2 regions of the Cupriavidus sp. FW306-1B-F12B genome follow, and region 2 is predicted to be linked to the other one. Evidence: riboswitches for the same ligand, from Rfam matches in the RefSeq annotation. Region 2 holds a riboswitch; the other holds the start of a gene.

Region 1 (8,863 bases), on a different contig from region 2:
ACGCTGACTGCCACGGAATGTCTCCAGCAATGGGATGGCCCTGAAGAGGCTCTTCTTGGTCGGTTGGCATGGCTGCGGCGGGCACCGCGACACCGCGATGCCCGTCATCTCGAGCATAGTTCGTTGGCGAGCCGCCGCGGCTGCGGCGGCGCTACGCCTCAGTCCACCACGTAGTCGCTGACCGGCACGCAGGCGCAGAACAGGTTGCGGTCACCATACACGTTGTCGGCACGGCCGACCGGCGGCCAGTACTTCTGCGTGCGCAGCGATGCCACCGGGTACGCGGCTTCCTCGCGCGTGTACTTGTGGGTCCACTCGTCGGCGGTCACCACCGCGGCCGTGTGCGGCGCGTGCTTGAGCGGGTTGTCGTCGCGGTCGAAGGTGCCGTCGGCGACGCGGCCGATTTCCTGGCGGATCGCGATCATCGCGTCGATAAAGCGGTCCAGCTCGTGCAGCGCCTCGCTCTCGGTCGGCTCGATCATCAGCGTGCCCGGCACCGGGAAGCTCATGGTCGGGGCGTGGAAGCCGTAGTCCATCAGGCGCTTGGCCACGTCTTCATTGCTGATGCCGGTGTCCTTCTGCAGCGGGCGCAGGTCCAGGATGCACTCGTGCGCAACCAGGTCGTGCTGGCCGGTGTACAGCACCGGGTAGTACGGCGCCAGGCGCTTGGCGACATAGTTGGCGGCCAGGATCGCATTCTCGGTGGCGGCGGTCAGGCCGGCCGAACCCATCATCGCGATATACATCCACGAGATCGGCAGGATGCTGGCCGAGCCGAACGGCGCCGCCGAAACGCCGCCGATGCCGCGGTCGTCGCGGCGATAGCCGACGCTGTCCTGGTTGGGCAGGAAGTCAGCCAGGTGCGCGCCGACCGCGACCGGGCCCACGCCCGGGCCGCCGCCGCCGTGCGGGATGCAGAAGGTCTTGTGCAGGTTCAGGTGCGACACGTCGCCGCCGAACTGGCCCGGCGCGGCGGTGCCGACCATCGCGTTCATGTTGGCGCCGTCCACGTACACCTGGCCGCCGTGCTGGTGCACGATCTCGCAGATCTGCTGCACGCCCTGCTCGAACACGCCGTGCGTGGACGGGTAGGTGATCATGATCGCCGCCAGGTTCTTGCTGTGCTGCTCGGCCTTCTTCGCCAGGTCTTGCAGGTCGACGTTGCCGTCCTCGTCGCAGGCCACCACCACCACCTTCATGCCGGCCATCTGCGCCGAAGCCGGGTTGGTGCCGTGTGCGGACGACGGGATCAGGCAGATGTCGCGATGGCTTTCGCCGCGGCTGGCGTGGTAGGCATGGATGATCAGCAGGCCCGCGTACTCGCCCTGCGAGCCGGCGTTGGGCTGCAGGCTGACCGCGGCGTAGCCGGTGGCGGCGCACAGCATGGCCTCGAGCTGGTCGATCATCTCGCGGTAGCCCACGGTCTGGTCCAGCGGCGCGAACGGGTGGATCTGGCTGAATTCGGGCCAGGTCACCGGGATCATCTCGCTGGTGGCGTTCAGCTTCATCGTGCACGAGCCCAGCGGGATCATGGTGCGGTCCAGCGCCAGGTCCTTGTCGGCCAGCATGCGCAGGTAGCGCAGCATCTCGTGTTCGGCGTGGTGCGTGTTGAACACCGGGTGGGTCAGGTATTCGCTGGTGCGTGCCAGTTCCGCCGGGAACGCGTCCTGCACGACAGCTTCGAGCTTGTCGAAGTCCACTTCCGCGGGCAGCGGCTTGCCTTGCGTGAAGACTTCCCACAGCGCGACCACGTCGGCACGGGTGGCAGTCTCGTCCAGCGAGATGCCGACGCGCGTGGCGCTGATATGGCGCAGGTTGATGCCGCGCGCGGTGGCCGCGGCATGGATGGCATCGGTGTTGAAGCCGGTTTCCAGCGTCAGCGTATCGAAGAAGCTGGCGTTGGTGCGCGCGAAGCCGAGCTTTTCCAGGCCGGCGGCCAGCGTCGCGGTCAGGCGATGCACGCGCTGCGCGATGCGCTTCAGGCCCTGCGGGCCATGGTAGACCGCATACATCGACGCCATCACGGCCAGCAGCACCTGCGCGGTACAGATATTCGAGGTGGCCTTCTCGCGGCGGATATGCTGCTCGCGCGTCTGCAGGGCCAGGCGGTAGGCCTTGTTGCCCTGCGCATCGATGGTCACGCCCACCAGCCGGCCCGGCATCGAGCGCTTGAACGCGTCCTTCACCGCCATATAGCCGGCGTGCGGGCCGCCGAAGCCCAGCGGCACGCCGAAGCGCTGCGAGTTGCCCACGGCCACATCGGCGCCCCATTCGCCCGGCGCGGCGATCAGCGTCAGCGCCAGCAGGTCGGCGGCAGCCACCACCAGGCCGCCGGCGGCGTGCACGGCGTCGGCGATGGCGCGGTAGTCGTTGACGTCGCCGTTCACGCCCGGGTACTGCAGCAGCACGCCGAAGGCGTTGGCCGCGGCGGCATCGGCGGCGGGGCCGACCTTGACCTCGATGCCCATCGGCAGCGCGCGCGTGCGTACCACTTCCAGCGTCTGCGGCAGCACGTCGTCGGCCACGTAGAAGGTGTTCGAATCGTGCTTGTTCACGCGCTGCAGCAGCGTCATGGCTTCGGCCGCGGCAGTGCCTTCATCCAGCATCGACGCATTGGCGATATCCAGCCCGGTCAGGTCGGTGACCATCTGCTGGAAGTTCAGCATCGCCTCCAGGCGGCCCTGCGAGATCTCCGGCTGGTAGGGCGTGTAGGCGGTGTACCAGGCCGGGTTCTCGAAGATATTGCGCAGGATGACGCCGGGCGTGACGGTGTTGTAGTAGCCCTGGCCGATAAAGCTCTTCAGCACCCTGTTCTTGCCAGCCAGCCCGCGCAGCCTTGACAGCGCGGCTTCCTCGCTCAGCGGCTCGGTGAACTCGCCCATCGGCATGCCGTCGCGGCGGCGGATGGCGGCGGGGATGACGGCGTCGATCAGCGCGGCGCGGCTGTCATAGCCCAGCACCTTCAGCATGTGCTGCTGTTCGGGGGTATCGGGGCCGATATGGCGGGCGGCGAAGGCGTCGCGCGCCTCCAGTTCGGCCAGCGTGGGCCGGTTCACTTGGGCGGCGTTCATGGGAAGCGGGGCGTTCATTGGCAAGAACCTCGTGAGGTGCGCGCCGGCCGGTGGTCAGCCGGGACGGCGCGCGTCAGTCTGCAGTGGCCGGTCCAACCATGGACCGGCGCGGCCGGCGTCAGGCGCCGACGCTGGCCTTGTAGGCGTCGGCCGACATCAGGCCGTTGACGTCGTCGCCGTTGGCCGGCTTGAGCTTGAACAGCCACGCGTCGAAGGCGTCGGCGTTGACGCTCTCCGGGGCAGCCGTGGCGGCCTCGTTGACGGCGATCACTTCGCCGGCCACGGGGGCGTAGATGTCGGAAGCGGCCTTTACCGATTCCACCACTGCCAGCGCATCGCCGGCACCGACCGACTTGCCCACTTCGGGCAGTTCCAGGAAGACGATGTCGCCCAGCGCGTCCTGCGCGTGGTCGGTGATGCCGATGGTGAGCGTGCCGTCGGCTTCGACGCGTACCCACTCATGCGACTCGGTGTACTTGAGGTCAGCGGGGAAATTCATGAAGGTTCTCCGGATACAGATTTGTTTCTTGTTGGGTGATGCCTGCCCGGCGAAGCTGCCGGCAGGCGAGGGCGACCGTTGGGTGAGCCTCAGCTCACGAGTGCCTTGCCATTACGCACAAACGGCAGTTTAACCACAGTCGCGTTGAGTTTGCGGTCGCGGATCTCCACCTGCACGGTATCGCCCACGGCGACATCCTTGGGCAGGCGGGCAAAGGCGATGGACTGGGACAGCGACGGGCTGAAGGTGCCGCTGGTGATTTCACCGTCACCGGCCGGCGTGATCACTTTCTGGTGGGCGCGCAGGACGCCGCCCTTGTCACGCAGGATCAGGCCGAGGAATTGCTGGCGCGAACCGGCCGCGGCCAGTGCCGCCTTGCCGGTGAAGTCACGCTCGCTCTGCAGGTCCACCGTCCAGGCCAGGCCCGCATCCAGCGGCGAGGTGTTGATATCCATATCCTGGCCGTACAGGTTCATGCCGGCTTCCAGGCGCAGCGTGTCGCGCGCGCCCAGGCCTGCGGGGCGCACGCCGGCGGCGTTCAGCTTTTCCCAGACGGCGGCGACGTTCTCGGCCGGCACCACCAGTTCGAAGCCGTCTTCGCCGGTGTAGCCGGTGCGCGCCACCATGATCTCGCCGATGGCCGGGTCCTGGACCACGGCGGCGTTGAAGGGCTTGAGCGTGTCCGAAGGCTGGGTCGAGGGGAAGGTGCTCCACACCCTGGCGCGGGCGTTGGGCCCCTGCACGGCGACGATGGCCAGAGGCTGCGCGCCTGCAGGCGCAACATCGTCGCGGCGCGGCGTGATGGTCACATCGCTGCCGGTGGCGGCATTGCGCGCGCGGATCCATTCGATGTCGCCCAGCGCGGTGCTGGCGTTGACGACCAGGCGGAAGCGGTCCTCGGCAAAGAAGTAGACGATCAGGTCGTCGATGACGCCGCCTTTCTCATCCAGCATGCAGGAGTAGAGCGCCTTGCCCGGGGTCCGCAGCTTGTCGACATTGTTGGCCAGCAGGCCGCGCAGGAAGCTGCGGGTATTGGCGCCGGCGAGGTCGACCACGCACATGTGCGACACGTCGAACATGCCGGCGTCGGTGCGCACGGCATTGTGTTCTTCGATCTGGGAGCCGTAGTTGACCGGCATGTCCCAGCCGCCGAAATCAACCATGCGGGCGCCGAGGGCGCGGTGGATGGCGTTGAGGGGCGTGGCCTGGAGCGTCATGGAATCCTCTGGGGCAGTCTCGGTTGGCGAAAACAAAAAAGGGCCATCCGCCGCAACGCTCGCCGCGCCTGAATGTGGCGTGGCAATCCGCTGCGGCGGATGACCCCTCTGTCCTCGATACCTGAGAGATTACAAGGCGGATCCTGCCGGACCCCTTCCTCGTGCGCCCCTTCGGTGGGCACGCTCGCCACGAATGGCGGGTGCCGCTCTCCAGAGTTCGGCATGCATTGTGTGCATATTGCATGCCGATCCGATCGGTCCGTGGTGCCTGAGAGTTTTCGGGTGATACCCCTTCGGCGGCGCAGGCGATGCGCGCTCTCCCGGTCGGATGCGCGCAATGTACGGGAGGCCCCGGCCTTTGTCAAACCGGCCAGGGGAGCCTGCCGTACCTGTCGCTGCGGTGGTCTGGCTTACTTCTTCTTGTCGTCGGTGACAACGTTACCGATCACGCCGCCCACGGCCGCGCCACCCAGCGTACCCAGCGCGCTACCGTCGGTGAGGATGGCGCCGCCCACGGCGCCCGCGCCCGCGCCAATGGCGGTATTACGCTGCTTCGGGGTCATATCCGCGCAACCGGCAAAGGCCGCGACGGTCACGCCGATCAGGGTCACCTTGGTCAAAGTCTGCAGGGTTTTCATTATTGGCTCCGATGTGATGATTCAAGCATGTCAACCCCGCCGCGCAGGCCAGGGGACATACTAGTTAGAGCGTTTGGTTGCGCGATTGGCTCCGGCCTTTACGAAGTGTTACGCCGGTGACACAACCGGCCGTGTCAACGCGGTTTGCGCTGACTGACCTGCCGCGGCCAGCGTGTTAACATCGGCAGCTTTGCTGCCATGCCCGTTTTTTGGGTGCTGGCGTGTCCCGCCTGGCCTGCCGCTGTTCCTGCCGATTTCCCTGCCTCCAACCGCATCCCACGCATGACCCATGGCCTGAACTCCGCCCAATCCGAAGCCGTCCGCTACCTGGACGGCCCTTGCCTGGTGCTGGCCGGGGCGGGCTCCGGCAAGACCCGGGTGATCACGCAGAAGATCGCGCATCTGATCGAGGACAAGGGCTTCGAGCCGCGCCATATCGCCGCCGTCACCTTTACCAACAAGGCCGCCAAGGAGATGCAGGAGCGCATCGGCAAGCTGATGGAGGGCAAGACCACACGCGAGGGCAAGCGCATTCCGCTCAAACAGCTGACGGTCTGTACCTTCCACTCGCTCGGGGTGCAGATCCTGCGCATGGAGGCCGAGCACGTGGGCCTGAAGCCGCAGTTTTCGATCATGGATTCGGACGACTGCTTCGGCCTGATCCAGGAGCAGCTGGGCACCACCGACAAGAAGCTGATCCGCGGCGTGCAGGGCACGATCTCGCTATGGAAGAACGGCATGGTCGATCCGGAGGCAGCGATCGCGCAGGCCGCCAATGCCGACGAGCACCAGGCCGCGCTGGTCTACCGCAACTACGTGGCCACGCTGCACGCCTACCAGGCGGTGGATTTCGACGACCTGATCCGCCTGCCCGCCGAGCTGTTCGCGCGCAATGAAACGGTGCAACTCAAGTGGCAGAACCGCCTGCGCTACTTCCTGGTCGACGAATACCAGGACACCAACGCCTGCCAGTACCAGTTGCTGAAGCTGCTGGCAGGCGGCTCGCACCTGCGCGCGCCGGCCTTCACCGCGGTCGGCGACGACGACCAGGCCATCTATGGCTGGCGCGGCGCCACGCTGGACAACCTGCGCGGGTTGCAGACCGACTTCCCGGACCTGAAGGTGATCAAGCTGGAGCAGAACTACCGCTCCACGGTGCGCATCCTGGAAGCCGCCAACGCGGTCATCGCCAACAACCCCAAGCTGTTCGACAAGAAGCTGTGGAGCGAGCACGGCATGGGCGACCCCATCGCCATCCACCCGATGAACGACGAGGAGCACGAGGCCGAGTCGGTGGTGTTCCGCCTGTCCGCGCACAAGTTCGAGCGCCGCGCGCAGTTCCGCGACTACGCCATCCTGTATCGCGGCAACCACCAGGCGCGGCTGTTTGAGCAGATCCTGCGGCGCGAACGGATTCCCTATGTGCTGTCGGGCGGCCAGAGCTTCTTCGACAAGGCCGAGATCAAGGACATCTGCGCCTATCTGCGCCTGATTGCCAACCCCGACGACGATCCCGCCTTTATCCGCGCCATCACCACGCCGCGCCGCGGCGTGGGCAACACCACGCTGGAAGCGCTGGGCACCTTTGCCGGACAGGCCAAGGTGTCGCTGTTCGAGGCCGCGATGATGGGCGGCATCGAAGGCAAGCTGCAGCCGCGCCAGCTGGAGCCGCTGCGCGTGTTCTGCGAATCGATGGTACGGCTGGCCGACCGCGCGGCCAAGGATCCCGCCACCGTGGTGCTGGACGACCTGATGGAAGGGATCCACTACGAGGCCTACCTGTACGACAGCTTCGACGAACGGCAGGCGCAGTCGCGCTGGACCAATACGCTGGAATTCCTCGACTGGCTCAAGCGCAAGGGCACCAAGCCCGAAGGCGCCGAGGGCGAGGAAGCCACCGGCTTCGACAATGCCGACGGCCTCGGCAGCGAAGGCAAGAACCTGCTGGAGCTGACCCAGACCGTGGCGCTGATGAGCATGCTGGAAGGCCGCGAGGAAGATCCCGACGCGGTGCGGCTGTCCACGCTGCATGCGTCCAAGGGGCTGGAGTATCCGCACGTGTTCCTGGTCGGCGTGGAGGAGGGCATCCTGCCGCACTGCCGCGAAGAAGAGGACATGAGCGACGAGAAGATCGAGGAAGAGCGGCGATTGATGTATGTCGGCATCACCCGCGCCCAGCGCAGCCTGCATGTCAGCTGGTGCAAGAAGCGCAAGCGCGCGCGAGAGACCTACTCGTGCCAGCCTTCGCGCTTTATCGGCGAGATGAAGCTGGAGGAGGCGCCTGCGCCGGTGGATGAAACCCCGGCGATGAGCCCCAAGGACCGGCTCGGCGCGCTCAAGGCACTGCTGGGAAACGGCGGCAAGACAGCCCCGGGCTGAACGGGCGCTACAGTCCCGATACAAAGGCCTACCAGGCTGACAAGACGCGGGGTGCAGGCATGCCTAGTATGGCGGCTGTGCTGCTCGCGCCGTTCGACCGCGTCGAATCCTCGCGCAGCCGCGCCACCGGCGGGGTCGGCATGGGGTTGTCGATCGCGGTCGACATTGCCGCGCGCCATGGCGGCGAGCTGACCCTGAGCAACCGCCCCGAAGGCGGCCTGCGCGCGCGCCTGTCCCTACCGCGCGGCTGACGCCGCCAGCGTGACGTACTGCGAGCCGCGCTGCCCGTGCGTGAAGTCGAGCGGGAAATCGCCCACGTCCACGCGCCCCTGCAGTGCCCGCCGCATCTCGGCCGCGCCGCTGCCGCGCAGGCCGGCCAGCGCGCGCGCCAGCCATGCCGCGCCGATATAGCCAGCCAGCGTGGCCGGCGACGGCGGCTCATCCAGGTATTGCTTCATGCGCGCCACGTGTTCCTTCACCACCCGCAGCGTTGCCTGTTGCGGCCCGGGCGCGACCTGGGTCAGCACCATGCCGCCGTTGTAGCCAGCGCCCAGGATCTCGCGCGCGGCGGTGGCGCTGACCGACGACAGCCCGACCAGGAAACCGTACCAGCCCTGCACCGCCAGCGCGCGGCCCAGCCCGGCGTAGGCAAGGGTATCGCCCGCCACGATCACCGCGCCCGGGCGAGTGGCGGCGATGCGCCGGGCGGCGGCCTCGGGATTGGCGTCGAGCGGCACTGCGCGCGTCCCGGTCTGCGCCTCCAGCCGGGCCAGCGACGGGGCGGCGAAGTCCGGCGCCAGGGCCAGCGCGATGCTGGTCAGGCCGTAGCTGCGCAGCTGGCGTACCGCCGCGTCCAGTTCGGCCTGGTAGTCGGCACGGGTGAACCAGACGTTGTCGGCCGCCAGCGCAAGCCCCGACAGCGGCGCCACGATCTGCACGCCGCGCCGGCCCAGCTCGGCCGATGCCGCCAGCGCCGGCAACAGCCGGTCGCCCGGGCCGAACAGCAGCTCGGCGCGTTCGGTATCGGCCAGCGACACCGCCTGCGCCAGCGCGCGGCGC
Region 2 (8,863 bases):
TATCTCTTCGGCATTGTAGTGTTGCGCGGGACAGGAAGTTTGTTCGACACGAAGCAGCATGCATCGAATCTGTTCTTTGTTGGCTGGTTCGTGTCTATGGTCGCAGCCTCATTAATTGGTGGATGGCTTGGATACTCATCCGGGCGAAGATAGGGCATCACGTCCACTATTCTTCAAGCGTATACATGCGCCGCCCCATGCTTCCATCATGGCGCGGCGCTGTTCGCGCACAGTGGCCCCTATCCCACAAATGGGAGAGTGGGAGAAAACACCCGCGAACTCAGGCCTTGGCCAATGCCAGCGGCGCACCCGGCGCGACTGCCACGTTCGCGCCGAAATGCTGGTCGACAACTCCCGCCACCATATCAGCCGTCACCGCCGACAAAGTCCACCCCAGGTGCCCGTGCCCGGTGTTGTAGAAGATGCATGCCGCCCGCCCGCGCCCCACGCGCGGCAGCATGTCCGGCATCATCGGCCGCAGCCCGGCCCAAGGCACCACGCTGCGCGTGCTGACGCCGGGAAAGCACTGCTGCACCCATTCCACCAGCGGGCGGATGCGGTCGGCGCGGATATCGCGGTTGTAGCCGTTGAACTCGGCGGTGCCGGCCACACGGAAGCGGTCGTCGCCCAAGCGGCTGGTGACCAGCTTGGTTTCGTCGTCGAGCAGGCTGACCACCGGTGCGGCGGCGCGGCTGGCCTCGTCGGTCAGGTTGACCGTGATCGAATAGCCCTTGACCGGATAGATGTTGACCCGGTCGCCCAGCCCCGCGGCCAGCGCGCGGCTGGCGGTGCCGGCGCAGATCACGGCGCCATCGAAGCTGGAGGTGGCCGTGTCGGCGCCGTCCTGCACGGTCACGGTGGCGCGCCTGCCGTCGGCCTTCACCGCCTGCACGTCCTGGCCGTACAGGCAGCGCACGCCCAGCCGATCGATGGCTGCGGCCAGGCCGCTGGTGAACTTGTGGATGTCGCCGGTGGAATCGCTCTCGGTGAAGTAGCCGCCGTAGTACGAGCCGGCCAGCGTCGGCTCGATCGCGCGCATCTCCTCGGGCGTCACGGCGCGCCGCTCCAGCCCGCCCTGCGCCAGCAGCGCCGAGACCCGGCCGGCATGCTCGAAGCCGGCCTTGTCGCGGTAGATATGGAGGATGCCTTCCTTCTTCAGGTCGAAATCGATGCCTTCCTGCGCCGCCCAGGCGAACAGGTGTTCACGCGCGGCGATGGCCAGGCGCGCGGTCTCGATGGTGTTGCGGCGGTAGTGGGGGATGGCGGCGATGAACTCGGCGAACCAGGACAGCTTGTGCCAGTTGGGCCGGGGATTGACCAGCAGCGGGGCGTCGTTGCGCAGCATCCATTTCATGCCCTTGACGATGGTCGACCAGTGGGTCCAGACCTCGGCGTTGGAGGCCGACAACTGGCCGCCATTGGCGAACGAGGTCTCCATGGCGGCATAGCGGTGGCGTTCGAACAGTGTGACGGAGAATCCGCGCCGGGCCAGCGCGTAGGCCGTGGTGACACCCGTGATGCCACCGCCGATGACAGCGATTGATTTCATGATCTGCAGGTTCCAGGAACGTCGATGGTGGGAGCCCGGACGCAATATGCGTGGCGGACGCCCCCTCTGTTCTGGACCTGAGAGATTCACGACACCCGGCCGCGAGGGCGGGGCGCGCTTGCTCCTTCGGTATGCCGGCGGACGATAGCGTCCGGCATTCTTCAGAGTGCACTGACTGGTGATGCCGGTCCTTTTGCCTGAGAGTTTCCGGGGCGGTTGCTCCTTCGGCGCTGTCCGCGGCGGGCGCCGCGACAGTCTCTCCCTGCATCACATTGGCTTGATGCCAATCGGGGCAATGTAGTGACAAGGCTCGACGTTGGATATGCGGGTTAACGCTTAGGCGGCCTGCCGCCCGCGTCGCTATGTCGCATCGGCCTGCGTCCCCGTGCCCCATAAAATGTCAGCGCTCGCTCTCGGGGAGAGGCGCCGTATGCTGCGCTCAGGTGGAGTGAGTCGAAAAAGACGACAACAAGGTTTTCCAGTGAAGAAAAATCGCATTGCACTGGCCGTTTCGGCGGTGCTGATGGGCCCCGCCGTCGCCGCCGCCCAGGTGGTGGACGCGCCCGAGCCGCTGCAGGAGGTGGTGGTCTCGGCCAAGTCGGAGCGCGCCGAGACGCCGGCGATACCGCCCAACACGCCCTCGCCGGCCTACGGCATCAGCAGCCGCCGCATGGCCGACTTCAATGTGGTGAACACGGAAGACGCCCTCAAGTACGCGCCCAACCTCGCCGTACGCAAGCGCTTCATCGGCGATATGAACTCGATCATCTCGGTGCGCAGCACCAGTTCGCGCCAGTCGGCGCGCGGGCTGGTGTATGCGGACGGCCTGCTGCTGTCCAACCTGCTGGGGTCGGACTTCAGCTTCCCGCCGCGCTGGTCGCTGGTCAACAGCGCCGAGATCGAGCGCATGGATGTGCTGTACGGCCCGTATTCGGCGCTATATCCCGGCAACTCGCTGGGTGCGACGGTGCTGATCACCACGCGCACGCCGGAGAAGCTCGAGGGCGATGCCAGCGTGCAGCTGTTCACGCAGCGCTTCAGCCTGTACGGCACGCACGACAACTTCAACGGGGTCCACGCCAACGCCTATGTGGGCGACCGCGTCGGCCCGTTCTCGTGGCTGGTCAGCGTGGACCGGCAGGACAGCAAGAGCCAGCCGTTGAGCTTCTATACCGCGGCACGCTCCACGGCCCGCGCCACTTCTGCCGACAAGCCGGTCACCGGCGCCTACTTCGACCAGGACCAGACCGGCCGCGACCGCGTGGTGATGGGCGTGAACAGCGAGGGCGTCACCCACACCGTGCAGGACCAGCTCAAGCTCAAGCTTGGCTACGACATCACCAATACCCTGCAGGCGCAGTTCACCGCGGCCTACTGGCAGCAGGACCGCTCCAGCGCCACCGGCAGCTACCTGCGCGATGCCGATGGCAATGTTGTGTCGAGCGGTCCCGTGAATATCGGCGGCTATCGCTATGTGATTCCCGCCAACGCCTTTGCCCCCAGCAATGGCGAGGACGCGCGCTGGCTCTATGGCCTGTCGCTGCGCACGCGCAATGAGACCGGCTGGAATTTCTCGGGCGTGGCGTCGCTGTTCGATGTCAGCAAGGACATCAGCCGCAGCGCCAACACCGCCGGCAGCGGGCCGGGCACGGTGACCTATGGCGACGGCACCGGCTGGCGCACGCTCGACCTGAAGGCCGACTACCGCCCGCAGCTGCTGCAGGGCGGGCACTGGGTCACGTTCGGCTACCACTATGACAATTACCGGCTGAGCAACACCACCTACAACACCTCGGACTGGCAGGCGGTCACCATCACCGCCTTCAACAACGCCTTTGCCGGCAAGACCGAGACCCAGGCGCTCTATGCGCAGGACGCCTGGTACTTTGCCGAGGACTGGAAGCTGATCCCCGGCGTGCGCTACGAACACTGGCGCGCCTATGACGGCAGCCGCAGCCAGCCCGGCGTGGACATCGGCTACCCGGTGCGCAGCGAATCCAACTGGTCGCCCAAGCTGGCGCTGGAGAAGGCCTTCGGGCAGGACTGGCTGGGCCGCTTGTCGCTGGGCCAGGCCTATCGCTACCCGACTGTCAGCGAGCTGTTCCAGGGCCGCATCACCGGCACCGCGCTGATCAACAACGATCCCAACCTGCGGCCCGAGCGGTCATTCTCGAAGGACCTGACCTTCGAGCGCACGCTGGATTCGTCGTACTTCCGGGTCTCGGTGTATGAGGACGATATCCGCGATGCCCTGGTCAGCCAGACCAATACCACGGTATTCCCGACCGTCACCAGTTTCCAGAACGTCGACCGCGTGCGCACCCGCGGCATCGAGCTGGCCTATGACGCGCGCGATGTGTTCGTCAGCGGCTTCGACCTGTCGGCCAGCGGGGCCTACAACCATTCGAAGACGCTCGAGAACGCCAACAACCCGGCCTCGGTGGGCAAGTACTTCTACCGCATTCCCAAGTGGCGGGCCAACCTGATGGGCACCTATCGCATCACGCCGGCCTGGGCCGGCACGCTGGCCATGACCTATTCGGGGCGGCAGTACAATACGCTCGACAATTCCGACGTCAATCCCGACACCTTCGGCGGCACCAGCAGCTTCCTGACCTTTGATGTCAAGCTGACGTACCGGCCTGCGAAGAACGTGCGCCTCGGGCTTGGCATCGACAACCTCACCGACCAGCGCTACTACGTCTACCACCCGTATCCGGGCCGGACGTTCTACGCCGAGGCGAAACTTTCCTTCTGAGCACGTGAACAGGCTGACCATATCCATGCAAGGCGTTCGCCCCGGTTTCCGCTTGATCGTTGCCGGGCTGATGATGGCCGGTGCCGCGCTGGCCGCGACCGCGCAAACGCACGGCGATCACAGCGGCCACGGCGCGCAGGCCAAGGCCGCGAAGATGAGCGAGCTTGGCACCGGCGCCGCGTTCGACCGAAACGGCAAGCTGTGGGTCGCCTACAAGGACGGCCCTTACGTCGCGGTACGTGCATCGACCGACTACGGCCGCAGCTTCGGGCCGGCGCAGCATGTCAACAACGTGCCGGAGCAGGTCGCCGCCGATCATGAAAGCCGGCCCAAGGTCGCCGCGGGGCGCGACGGCGAGATCTTCGTCACCTGGACCCAGCCGCTGCCCAAGCCGTGGACCGGCTTTATCCGCTTTGCGCATTCCGCCGATGGCGGCAAGTCCTTTGCCGAACCGCTGACGGTGCATGCCAACCGCGACCAGATCGCCCACCGCTTCGACGCCATCGCGGTGGACAACGCCGGGCGCGTCTTCGTCAGCTGGATCGACAAGCGCGACGTGGTTGCCGCCGAGGCGCGCAAGCGGCCGTACGCCGGCGCCGCGGTCTACTACGCGGTCTCGGCCGACCAGGGCAAGACCTTCCAGGGCGACTACAAGATTGCCGACCAGTCGTGCGAATGCTGCCGCATCGCGCTGTCGCCCACGCCCGACGGCAAGATGCTGGCGCTGTGGCGCCATGTATTCCCGCCCAACGCGCGCGACCACGCGCTGGCGCTGCTGGGCACCGACGGCAAGGCCACGCCGATGCAGCGCGCCACCTTTGACGACTGGCGCATCGACGCCTGCCCGCACCACGGCCCCGGCGCTTCGGTGGCGCCCGATGGCACGGTGCACATGGTCTGGTTCAACGTGCGCGAAGGCAAGCCCACGGTCTCGGTGGGGCGCTGGAAGGACGGCAAGCTGCAGGCACAGCGCCCGCTGGACGACCCGCGCGCGCAGCATGCCGACATCGTCGCGCTGAACGACAACGAGATCGCGGTGGCCTGGAAATCGTTCGACGGCCAGCAGACGCGGCTGTCCGCGATGCTGTCGCACGATGGCGGCAAGACCTGGCAGACGCGCAAGCTGGCCGGCACGGAGCGCGACTCGGACCAGCCGCACCTGCTGCAGCATGCGGGCCGCGCCTACGTGCTGTGGCGTACCGAGGCCGAGGGCTTCCAGGTGTTCCCGCTGGGCAAGGAGGGTGCATGATGCCATCCCGCCGCAAGCTGCTCGCCGCTGCCGTCCTGACCCTGGCGATGACGGCCGCCAATGCCGGTAGTCAACCGGCCGACCGCGTCGCCGTGTTCGCATCGGCCAGCGCCGCCCAGCTGGCGGCCAGCCAGAAGGGCAAGCCCTTTGTACTGGTGGTGTGGTCGCTCGACTGCGTCTATTGCAAGCGCAACTTCGACGCCATCGGCAAGCTGCGCGCGCGGCATCCGGACCTGCGCGTCGTCACGCTGGCGACGGACAACCCCGACGCGCTGCCACAGGTGCAGCAATTGCTCCAGCGCGTCAGGCTCACGCGCAACGCGTGGGTGTTCGGGCACGAGCCGCAGGAGCGGCTGCGCTATGCGGTCGATCCGGACTGGATGGGCGAGATGCCGCGCACCTACTTCTATCGCGCCGATGGCCAGCGGCACGGCGTGTCCGGCGTGATCAGCGACGCCGACTGGGGCAAGCACCTGCGCTGGGCTGGCATCGCCGGCTGAGCGCGCACCGGAATTCCATGAGGCCAGCGCGGGCCCGCAGCCCACGCTGGAGCGCGCCTCAGGCAAACGCGGTTCACCGCCTTTCTTGTCGGCTGCGCCTGCGTGACGCGCAGCGCAGCGGCGTGCCATAACCCCTCCCCACACATCGGTAGTTTCCCCACTCGGCCTCCATAAAACGGGGCGGTAGTATTCGCCCGTGGTGGTTCAATAAAGAAACAGATGTTCAAATATGAACATATGGGGGCTGCCAGGGTGCCTGGCAGGTTGCCGCCACAGGAAGCAGGGGAGACAGAATGAAATTCAACAGATACGCGGCCGGCCTGGCTGCCGCCATGCCGCTGGTGGCGGCGGCGCAATCGGTGACGCTCTATGGGGTGATCGATACGGGTGTGGAATACCTCAACCACGTGGGTGCGGCGGGAAATGACCTGGTGCGCCAGCCGTCGCTGGCTGCGACTGTGCCATCGCGCTGGGGCTTGCGCGGTTCGGAAGACCTCGGCAACGGGCTGAAGAGCGTGTTCGTGCTGGAATCCGGCTTCGCGCCGGATTCAGGCGTCTCGAATCAGGGCGCGCGACTGTTCGGCCGGCAGGCCTTCGTCGGGCTGAGCGGCCCGTGGGGACAGATCGGGTTTGGGCGCCAGTACACCATGCTGTTCTGGGCGCGTCTGGATACCGACATCCTTACCTCCAACGTCTACGGTGTCGGCTCGATTGACAGCTATATCCCCAACACGCGCGCCGACAACGCGGTCTCGTACAAGGGCAAGTTCGGTGGCGTCACCGTTGGCGCCACGTACAGCCTGGGCCGCGATACCGTCAATGCGGGACCGGGCCCGGCCGGCACCAACTGTGCGGGCGAGAACCCCGCGGACTCGCACGCCTGCCGCGAATGGTCGGCCATGCTGATGTACGAGACTGACTGGTGGGGCGTGAGCGCCGCCTACGATTCGCTGCGCGGCGGCCCCGGCGCCTTTGGTGGCCTGACCCGGAGCAGCCTGAAGGACGACCGCTTCTCGCTGGGCGGCTACATGCTGCTGCCGCGGACCAAGCTGGGCCTGGGACTGCTGTCTCGCAACAACGAAGCAAGCAGCACCCCGCGCAGCGACCTCTGGTTCGCGGGGGCGTCCTACGACATCACGCCCGCGTTCAACCTTGCCGGCGAAGTCTTCTACGTGAAGTACCGGCGCAGCGCGAACAAGGCCTGGCTTGGCGCGATCCGGGGCACCTACGCGTTCTCGAAACGCACCTCCGTGTATGCCACGGCGGGCTATATCGACAACGGCGGCCAGTCGGCGCTGTCGGTCAGCGGCGGCAGCCCCGGCGGCAATCCCAGCGCGGGCGGCAACCAGGCCGGCGTGATGCTCGGCGTCAAGCAGATCTTCTGAGGCGCTGCAGCGCTGTCACCCTTTTCAATAGGTAGAACGATGAAATCATCCCGCTTGCTGGCGATGCTGACCGGCATCGCCCTGATGTGTGCCACGGCCTTGTCGGTCGCCGCCACGCCCGCCCCGGCTGCGGCCGCCCCGGAACGCACTGACCATTTCCGCGTGACGCTGCTGGGCACGGGCACCCCGGTGCCTTCGGCAACGCGCGCTGGCTACAGCACGCTGGTCGAGGCCGGCGGCCAGAAGCTGGTTTTTGATTTTGGCCGCAATGTGGCCGTGCGCCTGTGGCAGTTGCGGATTCCGCTGGGCAGCGTCGACGCGCACTTCCTGACGCACTTCCACTCGGACCATCTGGTGGGACTGCCCGACCTGTGGCTGACTGGCTGGCTGCGGCCGCCCTACGGCCGCCGCGACAAGCCCATGGCGCTGTACGGCCCGGCGGGCACGCGCGCGCTTGCCGATGGGCTGCGCCAGGCCTTTGCCGCGGACATCGCCATCCGGCACAAGGATGAGGGCAGCGCGCTTGCGGGCATCACCATCGATGCCCGCGACGTCGCGCCCGGGGTCGTCTATGAAAAAGACGGGGTCCGCGTGACGGCATTCGAGAACGACCACGGCGACAACATCCGGCCGTCGTATGGCTACCGGATTGACTATCGGGGCCGGGTGGTGGTGCTGTCGGGCGATACCCGGTTCAGTCCCGCCGTGGTCGCGCAGGCAAAGAACGCCGACGTGCTGGTGCATTGCGTCACGCTGATCCCCGATGCGCTGCTGGCTTCCAACCCCGCGTACCGTGCCATCTACGATCACCTGTCCTCGCCGGAGGATGCCGCGCGGGTCTTCCAGGCTGCGGGGCCGAGGCTGGCGGTGTTCAGTCACATCGGCCTGAACGGCGATGCCACGGTCGGGCAGATTGCCGAGCGGGTCCGCAAGACGTATGCCGGTGAACTACTGATCGGCGAGGACCTGACGCGCGTGGAGATCAGCCTGGATGGCCGTGCCGGGACGCCGGGTGGCGTCGCGGTGTGGCAGGAGCGACCGTGAGCCCCGGCGCGCCGCGCCATCCCCTTGCGTTCAATCCGGCTTGATTCCCGCGCGCGCAATGATGGGCTTCCAGCGCTGCTGCTCCTGCGCGATAAAGCGCGAGAACTCCGCCGGCGTGTCGCCCACCACAATCGCCGCATCCGCGCTCAGGCGCTCGACCGACGACTTGCTCTTCACTGCTTTCACGGTGGCGTCCGCCAGCTTGTCGGCGGCCGCCTGGGGCAGAGATGCCGGTGCCAGCAGGCCATACCACTGCGTCATTTCGAAGCCGGGATAGCCTTGTTCGGCAACCGTTGGCACGTCGGGCAGCTGGGGAATGCGCTGGGTCGTGCCGGTGGCGATGCAGCGCACCTTGCCGGCCTTGATGAACTGGATGAT

Evidence for each region. A riboswitch is a leader RNA that binds a small molecule or an ion and turns the genes downstream of it on or off. The one in region 2 is predicted to bind glycine.
Region 1: linked by a shared signal. The riboswitch ahead of gcvT (glycine cleavage system aminomethyltransferase GcvT) and the one ahead of AC3WLE_RS11590 (D-amino acid dehydrogenase) in region 2 are both predicted to bind glycine.

What each region holds. Positions count from the first base shown of each region.
Region 1 covers NZ_JBYSXC010000007.1:65,317-74,179, reverse strand. The annotation lists gene AC3WLE_RS14010 (L-serine ammonia-lyase) at 1-14, opposite strand, end outside; gene gcvP (aminomethyl-transferring glycine dehydrogenase) at 159-3,089, opposite strand; gene gcvH (glycine cleavage system protein GcvH) at 3,190-3,570, opposite strand; gene gcvT (glycine cleavage system aminomethyltransferase GcvT) at 3,660-4,787, opposite strand; glycine riboswitch at 4,886-5,011, opposite strand; glycine riboswitch at 5,033-5,120, opposite strand; gene AC3WLE_RS13990 (YMGG-like glycine zipper-containing protein) at 5,198-5,425, opposite strand; gene AC3WLE_RS13985 (UvrD-helicase domain-containing protein) at 5,708-7,804, shown strand; partial or broken gene AC3WLE_RS13980 (ATP-binding protein) at 7,885-8,055, shown strand; gene AC3WLE_RS13975 (ABC transporter substrate-binding protein) at 8,041-8,863, opposite strand, start outside.
Region 2 covers NZ_JBYSXC010000005.1:321,617-330,479, forward strand. The annotation lists gene AC3WLE_RS11590 (D-amino acid dehydrogenase) at 281-1,594, opposite strand; glycine riboswitch at 1,606-1,724, opposite strand; glycine riboswitch at 1,725-1,823, opposite strand; gene AC3WLE_RS11595 (TonB-dependent receptor) at 1,980-4,307, shown strand; gene AC3WLE_RS11600 (sialidase family protein) at 4,333-5,556, shown strand; gene AC3WLE_RS11605 (TlpA family protein disulfide reductase) at 5,553-6,056, shown strand; gene AC3WLE_RS11610 (porin) at 6,350-7,441, shown strand; gene AC3WLE_RS11615 (MBL fold metallo-hydrolase) at 7,481-8,485, shown strand; gene AC3WLE_RS11620 (Bug family tripartite tricarboxylate transporter substrate binding protein) at 8,516-8,863, opposite strand, start outside.